DNA from 2 places in the Streptomyces sp. NPDC058985 genome. Region 2 is predicted to be linked to the other one. Evidence: riboswitches for the same ligand, from Rfam matches in the RefSeq annotation. Region 2 holds a riboswitch; the other holds the start of a gene.
What was found. Region 2 has a riboswitch for glycine ahead of gcvT (glycine cleavage system aminomethyltransferase GcvT). Riboswitches for the same ligand answer to the same signal wherever they lie in the genome.
Positions count from the first base shown of each region.

Region 1: linked by a shared signal. The riboswitch ahead of gcvP (aminomethyl-transferring glycine dehydrogenase) and the one ahead of gcvT (glycine cleavage system aminomethyltransferase GcvT) in region 2 are both predicted to bind glycine.

Region 1 is NZ_JBHYJX010000021.1:6,300-14,794, reverse strand. It holds gene ACFW01_RS19715 (TOBE domain-containing protein) at 151-570, shown strand; gene gcvP (aminomethyl-transferring glycine dehydrogenase) at 652-3,537, opposite strand; glycine riboswitch at 3,714-3,809, opposite strand; gene ACFW01_RS19705 (PRC-barrel domain-containing protein) at 3,959-4,336, shown strand; partial or broken gene ACFW01_RS19700 (DNA polymerase IV) at 4,291-5,764, opposite strand; gene ACFW01_RS19695 (MerR family transcriptional regulator) at 5,841-6,524, opposite strand; gene ACFW01_RS19690 (bifunctional nuclease family protein) at 6,657-7,130, opposite strand; gene ACFW01_RS19685 (MerR family transcriptional regulator) at 7,215-7,952, opposite strand; gene ACFW01_RS19680 (FHA domain-containing protein) at 7,975-8,495, opposite strand, start outside.
Region 2 is NZ_JBHYJX010000060.1:5,948-14,442, reverse strand. It holds gene ACFW01_RS34415 (lytic polysaccharide monooxygenase) at 1-24, shown strand, start outside; gene ACFW01_RS34410 (L-serine ammonia-lyase) at 319-1,686, opposite strand; gene glyA (serine hydroxymethyltransferase) at 1,784-3,049, opposite strand; gene gcvH (glycine cleavage system protein GcvH) at 3,064-3,441, opposite strand; gene gcvT (glycine cleavage system aminomethyltransferase GcvT) at 3,554-4,672, opposite strand; glycine riboswitch at 4,833-4,927, opposite strand; gene ACFW01_RS34390 (AAA family ATPase) at 5,106-5,774, shown strand; gene ACFW01_RS34385 (enhanced serine sensitivity protein SseB C-terminal domain-containing protein) at 5,849-6,625, shown strand; gene ACFW01_RS34380 (enhanced serine sensitivity protein SseB C-terminal domain-containing protein) at 6,839-7,636, shown strand; gene ACFW01_RS34375 (ABC transporter permease) at 7,951-8,495, shown strand, end outside.

The DNA of each region.
Region 1 (8,495 bases), on a different contig from region 2:
TAATCCGCCGCGCCTACGCGGTCACGGCCGCCTCCCCAAGCCCTCTCCCCTTCCGCCCGAGCCTCCTTCCCTGGTTTCGACGCCATATCGCGTTACCTCCAACGCCCCGGGTGCCCGGCACAGCTCCCCTCTCAGGGCTACGGTCCCCCCATGAGCCTGAGCATCCGCAACCAGCTCCCCGGCACCGTCACCACCGTCACCCCGGGCGAGGCCATGGCGACGGTCAAGGTCCGCCTCTCCGGCGGCCAGGACCTCACCTCGGCGATCACCCGGGACGCCGCCGACGACCTGGCGCTCGCGGCCGGTACCGCCGTCCGGGCCCTGGTGAAGTCCACGGAGGTCGCCCTGGCCACCGGGCGCGCCGAGGGCCTGTCGATCCGCAACCGGCTGCCCGGCACCGTCACCGCACTCACCACGGGGGGTGCGATGGCGTCCGTCGGGATCGCGGTCGAGGGCGGCGCGCTGACCGCCGTCGTCACCAAGGAGGCCGCCGAGGACCTGGGCCTGTCCGTCGGCTCTCCCGTCGTCGCGCTGATCAAGTCGACGGAGGTGTCGCTCGCGACCGCCTGACACGACGAGAGGCTCCGTACCGCCCGTCGGGTCGGTACGGAGCCTCTCGTCGTAGTAGGCCGTACTGGGCGTACTGGGCGATCAGTCCTCGTAGGCGTCCAGCGGCGGGCAGGAGCAGACGAGGTTCCGGTCACCGAAGGCCTGGTCGATGCGGCGCACCGGCGGCCAGTACTTGTCGGCGGCGGACACCCCGGCCGGGAAGACGGCCTCCTCGCGCGTGTACGCGTGCTCCCAGACACCGCCCAGGGCCGCGGCGGTGTGCGGCGCGCTCCCGAGCGGGTTGTCGTCGGCGGGCCAGGCGCCGGAGCCGACCTTCTCGATCTCCGCGCGGATGGCGATCATCGCCTCGCAGAACCGGTCCAGCTCGGCCAGGTCCTCGGACTCGGTCGGCTCGATCATCAGCGTGCCGGCCACCGGGAAGGACATCGTCGGCGCGTGGAAGCCGTAGTCGATCAGCCGCTTGGCGACGTCGTCGACGCTCACGCCGGTCGCCTTGGTCAGCGGGCGCAGGTCGATGATGCATTCGTGCGCGACCAGCCCGCCGGGGCCGGTGTACAGCACCGGGAAGTGCGGTTCCAGCCGCTTGGCGATGTAGTTGGCGGACAGCACGGCCACCTGCGTGGCGCGCTTGAGGCCCTCGCCGCCCATCAGCCGCACGTACGACCAGGAGATCGGCAGGATGCCGGCCGACCCCCAGGGCGCCGCGGAGATGGGCCCGACGCCCGTCTGCGGGCCTGCCGCGGGCTGCATCGGGTGGTTGGGCAGGTACGGCGCCAGGTGCGACCGTACGGCCACCGGGCCGACGCCGGGACCGCCGCCGCCGTGCGGGATGCAGAACGTCTTGTGCAGGTTCAGATGGGAGACGTCGCCGCCGAAGTGGCCGGGCTTGGCGAGGCCGACCAGGGCGTTGAGGTTGGCGCCGTCCACGTAGACCTGACCGCCGGCGTCGTGCACCCGGCCGCAGATGTCGGCCACGTGCTCCTCGAAGACACCGTGCGTGGACGGGTACGTGATCATCAGCACGGCCAGCTCGTCGCGGTGCTGCTCGATCTTGGCGCGCAGGTCCTCGACGTCGATCTCGCCGTCCTCGGCGGTCCGGACGACGACGACCTTCATGCCGGCCATCACGGCGCTGGCCGCGTTGGTGCCGTGCGCGGACGACGGGATGAGGCAGACGGTGCGCTGCTCGTCGCCGTTGGCCCGGTGGTACCCGCGTACGGCGAGCAGGCCCGCGAACTCGCCCTGCGACCCGGCGTTGGGCTGCAGCGAGACCTTGTCGTACCCGGTGACCTCCGCGAGCCGCTCCTCCAGCTCACGGATGAGGGTCAGGTAGCCCTGCGCCTGCTCGGCGGGCGCGAAGGGGTGCAGCGCGCCGAACTCGGACCAGGTGACCGGCTCCATCTCGGTGGTGGCGTTGAGCTTCATGGTGCAGGAGCCCAGCGGGATCATGCCGCGGTCCAGCGCGTAGTCCCGGTCGGCGAGGCGGCGCAGGTAGCGCAGCATCGCCGTCTCGGAGCGGTGCTGGTGGAAGACCGGGTGGGTCAGGAACTCGTCGGTGCGCAGCCGGGCCTCGGGGAGCGTCTCCGCGGTCTCCGCGTCCAGCGCCTCGATGTCGCCCTCGACGCCGAAGGCGTGCCACACGCCGCCGACCTGGGCGCGCGTGGTGGTCTCGTCGCAGGCGAAGGAGACGTGGTCGGCGTCGACGAGCCGCAGGTTGATGCCGTTCTCGCGGGCGGCGTGCACGATCGCGTCGGCCCGGCCGGGCACCCGCGCGGTGACGGTGTCGAAGTAGGCGCCGTGGACGATCTCGACGCCGCCCGCGGCGAGGCCCGCGGCGGTGATCGAAGCGTACCGGTGGGTGCGCCGGGCGATGGCCCGCAGGCCCTCGGGACCGTGGTAGACGGCGTACATGCCGGCCATGACGGCGAGCAGCACCTGGGCGGTGCAGATGTTGCTGGTGGCCTTCTCGCGGCGGATGTGCTGCTCGCGGGTCTGCAGGGCCAAGCGGTAGGCCTTGTTGCCGTCCGCGTCCACGGAGACGCCGACCAAGCGGCCGGGCAGGCTCCGCGCGAACTTCTCGTGCACGGCCATGTAGCCGGCGTGCGGCCCGCCGAAGCCCATCGGCACACCGAAGCGCTGGGTGGTGCCGACGGCGATGTCCGCGCCCAGCTCGCCGGGCGAGGTGAGCAGGGTGAGGGCGAGCAGGTCGGCGGCGACGGTGACGAGCGCGCCCAGCTCGTGCGCCCGCTCGACGACCGGCTTGATGTCGCGTACGGCACCGGAGGCGCCCGGGTACTGGAGCAGGACGCCGTTGATCTCCCGCTCGGCCACCTCGGCCGGGATGCCCTCGCTCAGGTCGGCGACGACGACCTCGACGCCGGTCGGCTCGGCACGGGTCTGGATCACGGCGATGGTCTGCGGCAGCACGTCCGCGTCGACCAGGAAGAGGCCCTTCTTGTTCTTGCCCATGCGCCGGGAGAGCGCCATCGCCTCGGCGGCGGCGGTGCCCTCGTCCAGCAGGGAGGCGCCGGAGGTGGGCAGGCCGGTCAGCTCGGCGACCATGGTCTGGAAGTTGAGCAGGGCCTCCAGGCGGCCCTGGGAGATCTCGGGCTGGTACGGCGTGTACGCGGTGTACCAGGAGGGGTTCTCCATGACGTTGCGCAGGATGACCGGCGGGGTGAAGGTGCCGTAGTAACCGAGGCCGATCATGGAGTCCAGGACCTGGTTGCGGTCGGCCAGCGAGCGCAGCTCGGCCAGCACCTCGGCCTCGGAGCGCGCGCCCGGCAGGTCCAGCGCGTCGGCGTTCTTGATCACATCCGGCACCGCGGCGGCCGTCAGCTCGTCGAGCGAACCGTAACCGACCTGCGCGAGCATCTTGGCCCGGGCCTCGTGGTCGGGGCCGATGTGGCGCTGCTCGAACGGCGCTGCCTGTTCGAGTGCGGTGAGCGGAGTGCGGTGGGCGGTCATTGCGGAGGCCTCCTGGTCTGACGACCTTCGAGGGGCACCACGGCGCGGGTACCCGGACGGCCTCCCCCTCTGTCATCTCAACCTGAGAGCTTCACCGGGGCGGCCCGAGGGCGTCCCGGCTTTCACCGTCGGTGAGAGCGGAAGCCGTCGACACCCGCTCTGCTTTCCAGAGTGACCTCGTCCGTGCGGTACGTGAGCCTGAGAGATTCCGGGGAGGATTTGCTCCTTCGGCGCCTCCGATGGTGTCCGGAGGACTCTCCCGCGCGGGGTCAGCAGCCGTTTGCCAGCGTACCAGCGAGCCCGCTGCACGGACCTTCGAGTGGCCGACCGGCCATATGTAGTTTTTTGTAGTACTTACGGATGATTTCGGCGGCTGGTGTGCGACCCCAGTGCGACCAAGTGGTGACCAAGTGGAGGGCCCGTGCGTACTGACATCGACCCGCGGAACCTGATAGGCCGCAAGGCGTTCGACCGCGACGGCACCAGGATCGGCACCGTGGACGAGGTGTACCTCGACGATGCCACCGGCGTGCCCGAGTGGGCGGCCATCCGCACGGGCCTCTTCAGCAGGGACGCCTTCGTACCCCTGGAGCCCAGCGAGCTGGTCGAGGGCACCCTGCGCGTGCCCTTCGACCGGGCGCTGATCAAGGAGGCACCGGACTTCGGCGTCGGCCGCCACCTCTCGCCGGAACAGGAACTCCAGCTGTACCACCACTACGGCCTCGACGTGGCCGCCGCTCCCCCGCTCCCCGATCACGACTTCGGCAAGCTGGCGGGCAAGGGCAACGAGGAGGCCTGACGCTCCGCCCCCACGACGGACGCGGCACGTACGGGACGCACGGCACGGTCAGCCGGCCACCGGTCTGGCCGGGCCTTCGGGTCTTAGCGTCCCGGACGGAACCAGCGGCAGCGGATCCGCGGGCGTCAGCTCCGGGTCGTCCATCGGAAAGGTCCGCACCCGCCCGGTCCGCGAGTACGGCGTCTCGAAGCGCACGGTAACCCTCCCCAGCCCGCTCCCCTGGACCCACCCGTGCCCGAACCGCGCGTGCCGCACGTCGTGCCCCGACGGCCAGCGGCGCTCCGCGGGTGCCGCCGGGCGGTGCTCCGCGGCGGGCTCGGTCTCCGGCTCCTCGGCCGGGCCCTCGGCCCCGCCCCCCGCCGCCTGCGCGAACAGGTCCTCCTGCGTGTAGTCGGCCAGGCCGCTGACGCCGACCCCGAGCAGCCGCACACCCCCCGTGGTGTCCACCGAGTCCAGCAGCCGGGCGGCGGCCTCCCGCACCACCGCCGGGTCGTCCGTGGGCCCGCGGAGCGTCTCGGAGCGCGTCAGCGTGGAGAAGTCGTATCTGCGCACCTTGAGCACGATGGTCCGCCCGGACAGCCCGGAAGCGCGCAGCCGGCGCACGCACCGGTCGGCCAGCCGGCCCACCTCCACGCCGACCCGCACCCGGTCGTGGATGTCCACGTCGTAGGTGTCCTCGACCGACACGGACTTGGTCTCCCGCTCGGCCACGACGGGCCGCTCGTCGAGCGCCAGGGCCATGGCGTACAGGCCGTGTCCGTGCGCCTTGCCCACCAGCCGCACCAACTCGTCCTCGCCCGCCTCGGCCAGCTCCCCGACGGTGGTGATGCCGGCCCGGCGCAGGTGGTCGCCGGTCGCCGGGCCGACGCCGGGCAGGGTCCGCACGGACATGGGCTCCAGCATGGCCCGCTCCGTCCCCGGCGGGATCAGGACCAGCCCGTCGGGCTTGGCCTCCTCGGAGGCGATCTTGGCCAGCATCTTGGAGGCGGCCAGTCCCACGGATCCGGTGAGGCCCGTGACGGCTCGGATGTCCGTGCGCAGCTTCGTCCCGGCCAGCCGCGCCGACGCCGCGTCCCAGGCCGTCCCCCCGGCCTCCAGGTCCACGAACGCCTCGTCCAGGCTCAGCGGCTCCACCAGCGGCGACAACTCCCTGAGCAGCCGCATCACCTGTTCGCTGATCGACCGGTACAGCTCGAACCGCGGGACGAGATAGGCGGCGTTGGGCGCCAGCCGCCTGGCCTGGCCCATGGGCATCGCCGAGTGGACGCCGAAGACGCGCGCCTCGTACGAGCAGGTGGCGACGACACCCCGCGGCCCCAGGCCGCCCACCACCACGGCCTTCCCGCGCAGACTCGGCTTGGACGCCTGCTCCACCGAGGCGAAGAAGGCATCCATGTCGAGATGCAGGATCGTGGGCGCGGTTCTCACATCTCCGATGCTGCCCTACGCCACTGACAATGCGGCCGCCAGCGGTCGGCCCGCGCGCCGGGCGGACCGGCGCCGCTCAGACCGCCCTGTTGCGGCGTCGCGCCAGCTCGTCCGCCGGATTGTGCCCGACCAGGGTCTCCCCGGTGTCGATCCGCTCTCCGTGCAGCTGGGACAGGGCGCTCTCGACGTCCCGCCAGACCACGCCGACGGCGATCCCGAAGATGCCCTGGCCGCCCTGGAGCAGGGCGTGCACCTCGTCGGGCGAGGTGCACTCGTAGACCGTGGCGCCGTCGCTCATCATCGTCATCCGCTCCAGGTCACGGAAACCGCGCTCCCGCAGGTGCTGGACGGCGGTCCGGATGTTCTGGAGGGACACCCCGGTGTCGAGGAAGCGTTTGACGATCTTCAGCACGACCACGTCGCGGAAGCTGTACAGGCGCTGTGTGCCCGACCCGTGGGCCGGCCGCACACTGGGCTCGACGAGCCCCGTACGGGCCCAGTAGTCGAGCTGCCGGTAGGTGATGCCGGCGGCCGCGCAGGCCGTCGGCCCGCGGTAGCCGATCTCCTCGGACGTCATGGACGCCGCCCCTCCGCTGGTCGGCACGGCGGCCGGCCGCTGCGGAGCGGAATCGGGCGCGCCGGCCTGCTGCGCGTACCCCCCGCCCGAGCGGAGCCGAGAGTCCTGGGGAGGGTACGGACCACTTGCCCCGGGACCGAACCCGGGGCCACCCCCAGCCGTACCGTCGCCGCTGATCCTCACGCCGACCTCCGTCCTTGACCTGCCTCCTCGAAGGTAGGCAGTCACCAAGGGTGCGTCAACGATCGCCACACTCGGCACGCCGAGTGATAATCACCCTAAGAGTGGTTTCGCGTGCCCCGATTCGGGGAAACCCTACTGGTTGCTCGTCCCGAAGTCCTCCGGCGAGATCTGGTCGAGGAACTCGCGGAACTTCTCCACCTCGTCCTCCTGCTCGTCCGGGATCGCGATGCCCGCGTCGTCGAGGACCGTGTCGCTGCCGTAGATCGGCGTTCCGGTGCGCAGGGCCAGCGCTATGGCGTCGGAGGGCCTGGCGCTGACCTCGACGCCGCTGGCGAAGACCAGCTCGGCGTAGAACACCCCGTCGCGCAGGTCGGTGATGCGCACCTCGGTGAGCTCCTGGCCGACGGCTTCCAGCACGTCCTTGAACAGGTCGTGGGTCAGCGGCCGTGCCGGAGCCATGCCCTGCTGGGCGAAGGCGATCGCCGTCGCCTCACCCGGTCCGATCCAGATGGGAAGGTAGCGGTCGCCTCCCACCTCGCGCAGCAGCACGATCGGTTGGTTGGAGGGCATCTCGACCCGGACACCTACGACATCGAGCTCGTTCACACAGCAACCCTAGGCCGTGCCCGGGACGTTTGGGTAGTCGGGCCGGGATCGGCTGGGCGATCCGGGGCTCCGAACAGGCGTGTTTCAGGGAAGCCGCACGCCGAGCGCGGTCTGTACCAGCGCCGCGTGCAGCCTCACCGCCAGACCCGCCAGCTCCTTGGTACGCGCTTCCGCGTGTGCCCTGGTCTGGGGGTTGCGGTGTCGTTTCAGCGGGGCGACCACCTGGTCCACCAGCCCGGCGTCCCGGTCGGCGGCGGCCTTCATCACCCGCAGGTGCCGCGGCTCGATCCCGAAGCGCCCCAGCTGCGTCACCAGCGACGCCACGGTGACCGCCTCGGCGTCGTACGCCCCGTCGGGCAGAGGGGCGAGGAGCCCGTAGGACTCCCACTCCTTCAGCTCCTGGGCGTCGATCCCGGCCGCGGCGAGCAGCTCGTCCCGTCCGATCCGGGCGACGGCAGGGCTCTCGAGGGGGTCCGGCGCCGCCTCCCCGTCCCGCTGCCGGCCGACCGTGGGCAGCGACACCGCCTCACCGCGCTCCACCGCGTCCAGGTGCTCACGGATGACCTTGAGCGGCAGATAGTGGTCCCGCTGCATCCGCAGCACCCGGCCCAGACGCTCCACGTCGTGCGCGCTGAACTTGCGGTACCCGGCCGGGGTCCGCCGCGGCTCGACGAGGCCCTCGGACTCCAGGAAGCGGATCTTGGAGATGCTGATGTCGGGGAACTCGTCACGCAGCACGTTCAGCACCGTGCCGATGCTCATCAGCCCACTGTCCGTGGCGGCGGCGCCGTGACCGGCACCGCCGCTCGGTGTATGCAGCATGGACCTTCCCTGGAGGTTCGGGTCAGTAACCCCGCTGGCTCGCGTAGAACACCAGCCGGTACTTGCCGATCTGCACCTCGTCACCGTTCGACAGGGCGACCTGGTCGATGCGCTCCCGGTTGACGTACGTACCGTTCAGGCTGCCCACGTCGGCGACCGTGAAGGATCCGTCCGGACTGCGGCGGAACTCCACGTGCCGGCGCGAGACCGTCACGTCGTCCAGGAAGATGTCGCTCTGCGGGTGACGCCCGGCGGTGGTCAGCTCACCGTCCAGCAGGAAGCGGCTGCCCGAGTTCGGACCGCGGCGCACGACCAGGAGCGCGGAGCCGAGCGGCAGCGCGTCCACGGCCGCCTGCGCCTCGGGCGAGAGCGCCGGGACCGCGGTCTGACCGGTGACCTCGGCGTCGTAGGCCTCGAGACCGGAGATGGAGATCGTGGAGGTCGTCTCGGAGGCACGCTCCGGAACCGCGCCGGCACGCAGCGGCGCACCGCAGTTGGAGCAGAAGCGGCTGTTCTCCGCGTTGCGGTTGCCGCACCTCGTAC
Region 2 (8,495 bases):
TGCAGCGACGTGAACTTCGGCTGAGCCGGGGAGCGCCGCACGCGGAACCGTGATTCCAAGGCCACGTGCCGGAGTGCCGAGCGCACTCCGGCACGTCGGACGTGATCCGGGGCCGCCGGTCCTGGTGAACTGGGGCGCCTGCTGAAGTTCTCGCCGGCAGCCTGTTGCACAGGAGCAGCAGTTGCGTGGGGCGCGCGGTGCGCGGCCGGTCGTCCGGGCGGGAGACGACGACCGTGACACAGCCCTCGCGGTCCCGCCTCAGATACACCTCGACCAGCGGGCTGAGACATGCGAACGCGCTGGTCAGGGCCGATCCGCCTAGCACTCGATGATGTTCACCGCCAGCCCGCCCCGGGCCGTCTCCTTGTACTTCACGGACATGTCGGCGCCGGTGTCCTTCATGGTCTTGATGACCTTGTCGAGGGAGACCTTGTGGGAGCCGTCGCCGCGCATCGCCATCCGGGCCGCCGTGACCGCCTTCACCGCGGCCATGCCGTTGCGCTCGATGCACGGGATCTGGACGAGGCCGCCGACCGGATCGCAGGTGAGACCGAGGTTGTGCTCCATGCCGATCTCGGCGGCGTTCTCCACCTGCTCGGGGGAGCCGCCGAGGACCTCGGCGAGGGCGCCGGCCGCCATCGAGCAGGCCGAGCCGACCTCGCCCTGGCAGCCGACCTCGGCGCCGGAGATGGAGGCGTTCTCCTTGAAGAGCATGCCGATCGCGCCGGCCGCGAGCAGGAAGCGGACCACGCCCTCCTCGTCGGCGCCGGGCACGAAGTTGACGTAATAGTGCAGCACGGCCGGGATGATGCCCGCCGCGCCGTTCGTCGGGGCGGTGACGACCCGGCCGCCGGCCGCGTTCTCCTCGTTCACGGCCATCGCGTAGAGGGTGATCCACTCCATGGCCAGGGCCGCCGGGTCGCCCTCGGAGCGCAGCTTGCGGGCGGTGTTGGCGGCGCGGCGGCGGACCTTCAGGCCGCCGGGGAGTATGCCCTCGCGGGACATGCCGCGGTTTACGCACTCCCGCATCACCCGCCAGATCTCCAGCAGGCCCGCGCGGATCTCGTCCTCGTCGCGCCAGGCCCGCTCGTTCTCCAGCATCAGGGCGGAGATCGACAGGCCGGTGTCCTGGGCCAGGCGCAGCAGCTCGTCGCCGGTGCGGAAGGGGTACTTGAGCACCGTGTCGTCGAGCACGATGCGGTCCGCGCCCACCGCGTCCTCGTCGACGACGAAGCCGCCGCCGACCGAGTAGTACGTCTTGGTCAGCACCTCGGCGCCCTCGGCGTCGTACGCCCACAGGGTCATGCCGTTGGCGTGGTAAGGGAGGGTCTCGCGGCGGTGCAGGACCATGTCGTCGTCGTAGGCGAAGGCGATCTCGTGCTCGCCGAGGAGGCGGATGCGGCCCGAGGACCTGATCGTCTCGACGCGGTCGTCGGCCGTCTCCACGTCCACCGTGCGCGGCGAGTCGCCCTCCAGGCCGAGCAGCACCGCCTTGGGGGTGCCGTGGCCGTGTCCGGTGGCGCCGAGCGAGCCGTACAGCTCGGCCCGGACGGAGGCGACGGAGTCCAGCAGCTCCTCGTTGCGCAGGCGGCGGGCGAACATGCGGGCCGCCCGCATCGGGCCGACCGTGTGCGAGCTCGACGGGCCGATGCCGATCGAGAACAGGTCGAAGACCGAGATGGCCACGGGGGTCTCCTCAGAACGGGGGTGGTGCGGAGGGTGGTGCTCGCGTACGGGGCGCCGGCTCGCTTGTGGCGGGCGCGGCGCCCCGGACGCGCGGTGTCTACTTGTTGTCCAGACCCGGGTACAGCGGGTGCTTGTCGGCCAGGGCCTTCACCCGGGCCGCCAGCGCCTTGGTGTCGTAGGACGGCTTCAGCGCCTCGGCGATCACGTCCGCGACCTCGGCGAAGTCCTCGGCCGTGAAGCCGCGGGTCGCCAGGGCCGGCGTACCGATGCGCAGCCCGGAGGTCACCATCGGCGGACGCGGGTCGTTCGGGACGGCGTTGCGGTTGACCGTGATGCCGACCTCGTGGAGGCGGTCCTCGGCCTGCTGGCCGTCCAGCTCGGAGTCGCGCAGGTCGACCAGGACCAGGTGGACGTCCGTGCCGCCGGTCAGGACCGACACGCCCGCCGCCTTCGCGTCGTCCCGCACCAGGCGCTCGGCCAGGATGCGGGCACCCTCCAGCGTACGGGTCTGGCGCTCCTTGAAGTCCTCGCTCGCGGCGACCTTGAAGGCGACGGCCTTGGCGGCGACCACGTGCTCCAGGGGGCCACCCTGCTGACCGGGGAAGACGGCGGAGTTGATCTTCTTGGCCAGGTCGGCCGTGGAGAGGATCACACCGCCGCGCGGGCCGCCCAGCGTCTTGTGCGTCGTGGTCGTCACGACGTGCGCGTGCGGCACCGGGTTCGGGTGCAGGCCCGCCGCGACCAGACCGGCGAAGTGCGCCATGTCGACCATGAGGTACGCGCCGACCTCGTCCGCGACCTTGCGGAACGCGGCGAAGTCCAGCTGACGCGGGTAGGCGGACCAGCCGGCGACGATCAGCTTGGGCCTGGTCTCCTTGGCGAGCCGCTCCACCTCGGCCATGTCGACCTGGCCGTCGTCACCGACGTGGTACGGGACGACGTTGTAGAGCTTGCCGGAGAAGTTGATCTTCATGCCGTGGGTCAGGTGCCCGCCGTGGGCGAGGTTCAGACCCATGATCGTGTCGCCGGGCTTGAGCAGCGCGAACATCGCGGCGGCGTTGGCCTGGGCGCCGGAGTGCGGCTGCACGTTGGCGTGCTCGGCGCCGAAGAGCTCCTTGACCCGGTCGATGGCGATCTGCTCGACCACGTCGACGTGCTCGCAGCCGCCGTAGTAGCGGCGGCCGGGGTAGCCCTCGGCGTACTTGTTGGTCAGGACCGAGCCCTGGGCCTCCATGACCGCGACGGGCGCGAAGTTCTCGGAGGCGATCATCTCCAGGGTGGACTGCTGGCGGTCCAGCTCGGCGTCGACGGCGGCGGCGACGTCGGGGTCGAGCTCGTGCAGGGGTGTGTTCAGAAGCGACATGCGTCCGTGACTCCTCAGGCGCCGGCGAATGCGGTGTACTCGTCGGCGGAGAGCAGGTCGCCCGGCTCGTCCGTGACCCGGACCTTGAACAGCCAGCCGCCCTCGAAGGGGGCGCTGTTCACCAGCGACGGGTCGTTGACGACGTCCTCGTTGATCTCGATGACCTCACCGGAGACGGGGGAGTACAGGTCGGAGACGGACTTGGTCGACTCCAGTTCGCCGCAGGTCTCGCCCGCGGACACCGAGTCGCCGACCTCGGGAAGCTGCACGAAGACGACGTCACCGAGCGCGTTGGCCGCGTGCTCCGTGATGCCGACCGTCGAGGCGCCGTCCTCGGCGGCCGACAGCCACTCGTGCTCCTTGCTGTAGCGCAGCTGCTGGGGGTTGCTCATGGCCTGGATTCTCCTGTACGCGGGTGACTGCTGATGAATGGGGGACTGCTGACACTGCCGTTGAGCAGCAAGGACACGCGCGGGTGGGCCGGTGGCCCTCCGCCCTCGGTGTCTACTTCTGGCGCTTGTAGAAGGGCAGTGCCACGACCTCGTACGGCTCGTGGCTGCCCCGGATGTCCACGCCCACACCCTCGGTCCCGGGTGCCGCGTGCGCCGCGTCGACGTACGCCATGGCGATCGGCTTGCCCAGCGTGGGGGAGGGGGCGCCGGAGGTGACCTCGCCGATCACCTCGCCGCCGGCGACGACCTGGTACCCGGCGCGCGGGACCCGGCGGCCCTCGGCGACCAGGCCGACCAGCACGCGGGGCGGGTTCTGCTCGGCCTCGGCGGCGGCCCCGGTCAGCGCGGCGCGCCCGACGAAGTCGCCCTCCTTCTCGAACTTCACCACCCGGCCGAGCCCGGCGTCGAAGGGCGTCAGGGAGGTGGTCAGCTCGTGCCCGTACAGCGGCATGCCCGCCTCCAGGCGGAGCGTGTCCCGGCAGGACAGGCCGCAGGGGACGAGGCCGACGCCCTCACCCGCCGCGGTCAGCGCCTGCCACAGCTCGACGGCGTGCTCCGGCTTCACGAACAGCTCGAAGCCGTCCTCGCCGGTGTAGCCGGTGCGCGCGATCAGCGCCGGGACACCGGCCACCGTGCCGGGCAGACCGGCGTAGTACTTCAGGCCGTCCAGGTCGGCGTCGGTGAGGCTCTTGAGGATGCCCGGGGACTCGGGGCCCTGCACGGCGAGCAGCGCGTAGGCGTCGCGGTCGTCGCGCACCTCGGCGTCGAAGCCGGCCGCCCGCTCGGTCAGCGCGTCGAGCACGGTCTGCGCGTTGGAGGCGTTGGCGACCACCATGTACTCGGCGTCCGCCAGGCGGTAGACGATCAGGTCGTCCAGGATGCCGCCGTCCTCGCGGCAGATCATGGTGTAGCGGGCGCGGCCCGGCTTCACGCCGCCGATGTTGCCGACCAGCGCGAAGTCAAGCAGCGCGGCGGCCTGCGGCCCGGTGACGGTGATCTCGCCCATGTGCGAGAGGTCGAAGAGACCGGCCCGGGTGCGCACCGCGACGTGCTCGTCACGTTCGGAGGCGTAGCGCAGGGGCATGTCCCAGCCGGCGAAGTCGGTCATCGTCGCGCCCAGCGCGCGATGGGTGGCGTCGAGCGCGGTACGGCGGGTGTTCGAACTGCTCATCGGTCGGTCGTCTCCCAGGACAGGACGGCACGGGCGAGGTCGGTCCTCCCCATCTGTCATCGGAACCTGAGAGGTTCGCCACGACCACCGGAGTACGGCGATCAGGGCTTGCACCTTGGGTGGGGCAGCCGTCGGGCGGCGGCCCGCTTTTCAGATGTGCCTCGCCCGCGCGGTAACGGGGGCCTGAGAGATTCAAGGGAGGGACTTGCTCCTTCGGCGCCCCGGCGTGGCCGGGGACTCTCCCGCGCGGATTCAAACGGCCGGTATGCAGTTGGCGCCGCCATCATTGCACGACCGGCCGATTCGTGGCAGACCGTGATCTGTAACCGGCTTGTGGCAGTAAGCGAACGAAAACGCGAGACCAGCGCATTACCTTCTCTTTACACTCGACGGGGATGGGAACTCGTGAACCGCCCCAGGGGAGACGATCACGGTGAACAGGACCACGGCCTACGCCACGACCTCGGGTCTCGCGCTGCCCGAGCAGCCCTCCGCCCCGGCCCCGCAGTCGTGCGCCGAACGGCCCGCGCCCGTCGTCCGCGACCTGCGCGAGCGGGACGGGCGCAGCCCGCACGCCCTGCTCTTCGGGCCCCGGGACCTGGTGGTGATCACCGGCCTGCCCGGCAGCGGCAAGTCCACCCTGATGGCGCGCACCGTGCGCGGCCCGCGCATCGACTCCCAGGACATGCGCGACCGCTGGGAGCGCCGCATGCCGGGCTTCCTGCCGTACGCGCTCTACCGCCCCCTGGTCCGCCTCGCCCACTACGCGGGGCTCCGCAAGGCGCTGCGCTCCGGCGAGGGCGTCGTCGTGCACGACTGCGGCACACAGTCCTGGGTGCGCGGCTGGCTGGCCCGGGAGGCCCGCCGCCGCGACGGCACCCTGCACCTGCTGATCCTCGACGTCGGCGTCGACCAGGCCCTGGCCGGACAGCGCGAGCGCGGCCGCGGCGTCTCGCGGTACGCGTTCCTGCGGCACCGCGCGGCCAACTCCCGCCTGCTGCGCGCCGTGACCGGGGGCGCCCTGCCCGCCGGCTGCGCCTCGGCGATCGTCCTGGACCGGGCGGCCGCGGACACCCTCCGCCGCATCGCCTTCACCGGATGACGGACCGCGGGGAGCTGGGCCGAACGGGTTAGCCTTTTCAGCCAGGACAGCGGTACCAGGCAGGCGGTAGGCAGATGGACTTCCCCGGGTTCCCGGCACAGGCACACCCCCACCCGCACGGCGGTTGGCCCGGCAACGAGCTGGAGGAGGTGCTCTCCGCCTCCCTCGGCATACCGGGCGCCGGCGGGCGGATCGTGGAGGTGCTCGGCCGCAGCTTCCTCTGGATCCCCCTGCCGAACGGCGGCGGCCCGCACAGCGGCCCCCTCGACCTGCCCTCCCTGGAGATCGACGGCCAGGCCTACGTGCCGGTCTTCAGCTCCGAGGAGCAGCTCCGCCAGATCGCCGGGGCGCAGATGGCGTACACCGTCGCCCCGGCCGCGGAGTTCGCCCGCGGTCTGCCCCCGCAGGTCGGCATCGCCGTGAACCCGGAGGGCGTGGTCGGCATCCCGCTGCCGCCGCCCGCCGTGGCCGAGCTGTGCCGGGCCGGCCGCACCCCGCTGGACGGGCCCGCGTCCGGCGGCCGGGTCCGCCTCTTCGAGCCGGACTGGCAGGACGACCCGGTGGACTTCCTCGCCGCGGCCTCCGCCGAGTTCGCCGCCACCGGCGTGGTGCGCACCGCCCGCCGCTGCCTGGCCGCCGTCGAGACCGCCGACCCGGCCCTGTTCGTCGGCGTCGAACTCACCCACTGGGAGGGTGACGCCCGAGCCCTCCCCCTGGACGCCCTGGGCCGAGCCCTCACCGCCGCCCCGCCGAAGTGGCCGGTCAACCTGGTCCTCCTGGAGGCCGCCCAGGACCCGGTCTGCGACTGGATGAGGGACAGGGTCCGCCCCTTCTACGACCGGGACTTGTAAACGTCTACGACCGGGACTTGCAGACGCCGGTCAGGACGGCGCCGCCCAGGGGCGCGGAGCTGTGACATGTGCGGCTCCGCCGCGTGGGCGCGACAAGCCACGACGGCGCCGCACCCGCAGGACGACCGCGCCCCCCGAGCTGATAGGCGCCCCCCACCCCGCGGAGCCTTAAGCTGTTTCCACGACCGGGAACTTCCAGAAAGGGCCACAGACGTGAGCGCCAGCGGCACCACGACCGGGCAGGTCGAGAACATGCTGCGCCAGGTGACGCCCGGGCGTTACGACGCCTACGAGGCCCTGCTGCGCGCGCTCGCCACCCCCACCTCCGGCCAGGTCTGGATGCTGCTGTGGCAGGGCCAGGCCGGCTCCCCGGACGCCCAGTACGGAAACATGGAGGTCGAGGGCTACGGCTACGCGCCGTGCGTCACCTCCGCCCAGGAGCTGTCCGCCAGCGGCTGGAACAGGTCGTACGAGGTGGTCGACGGCCTGGAGGCGGCCCGCGCCCTCTACCCGGACCACTTCGGCCTCTGGCTCAACCCGCACGCCCCCGGCGGCGGCGTCGGCGTCCCCTGGCCGGACCTGCGCCGGATCGCCTCCGGCCTGGACCGCCAGCCCGCCGGACCCCTGCGGCTGTCCGAACCGGCCATCGAGATCCCCCAGTTCTACGCCCTGCTCACGCAGAACGCCCACCGCACCCCGGCGGTCCGCGCGTTGCGCCGCGCCTGGGTGCAGCCGGCGCTCGGGGCGCCGTACCTCGCCATCGGTCTCGAGGTCTACGACACCTCCCCGCCGGCCGTCGACGCGGTGCGCGCGATGATGCAGCAGTCCGTCGGCGCGGTGCCGGACGGGCTCCCGGTGTCGACGGTGGCGATGACCGACCTCCACGACCCGGTCGCCATGTGGCTGCGCGCCCGCGCCCGTCCGTTCTACGACCGCGAGGCCCATGCCGCCGCTCCCGCGCAGGCGCCGGCGGGCGGGTACGGATACCCTCCGGCCGGGGGCCGGTACTGACGGTCGCGGGTCGCTCTCCGGGGCGACCGGATGGGATCTTCGCGCGTAGATGAGGGTGCAAAGCGCACCCTTGTTCCCTCTGCCCCAATTCATCCGCGTCCGGCCCCCGTTACCCACTGTCCGGATAACGGAACACCTCGAACAGCATCACGGTTGCGCATCCATTCACCGTCAAGTCTGGCTACAGATCGCCAAAGCGTTGAAGACTCCCGCAACAAGGGGTGGATGCTCGCCTCTTTGTACGACGGACGGATCATGCCGCTACAGCGGCAAGTGCGGGCCGGCTACCGCCGGTTGAGAGGGGTCCCTGCCAGATGACGGCACCATTGCACGAGCCGACCGCGGAAGCGGCCCCGAGTGCTGCCGAGGAAGCGGCGGTTGCCGGCGCCGAAGCCAAGGCGGTACAGGGGCGTTCCCTGGGCAGGATCGCCTGGGAGCGCCTGAAGCGGGACAAGCTCGCCCTGACGGGCGGCGTCGTGGTGCTCCTGCTCGTCGTGGTCGCGATCTTCGCGCCCTTGATCACCAACATCGTCGGGCAGGACCCGGACGCCTACCACGAGGACCTGATCGACCCGCTGTTCGGCACGCCCAGGGGGTCACTCGGCGGCATCAGTGGCGACCACTGGTTCGGCGTCGAGCCGGTCAACGGCCGCGACATCTTCGCCCGCATCGTCCACGGTGCCCGGATCTCGCTGCTCGTCGGCTTCCTGTCCGCGATCGTCGCCGTGATCATCGGAACCGTCCTGGGCGTGCTCGCCGGCTTCTTCGGCGGCTGGGTCGACGCCCTGATCAGCCGGGTCATGGACGGCCTGCTGGCCTTCCCGCAGCTGCTCTTCATCATCGCGCTGGTCTCGGTGAT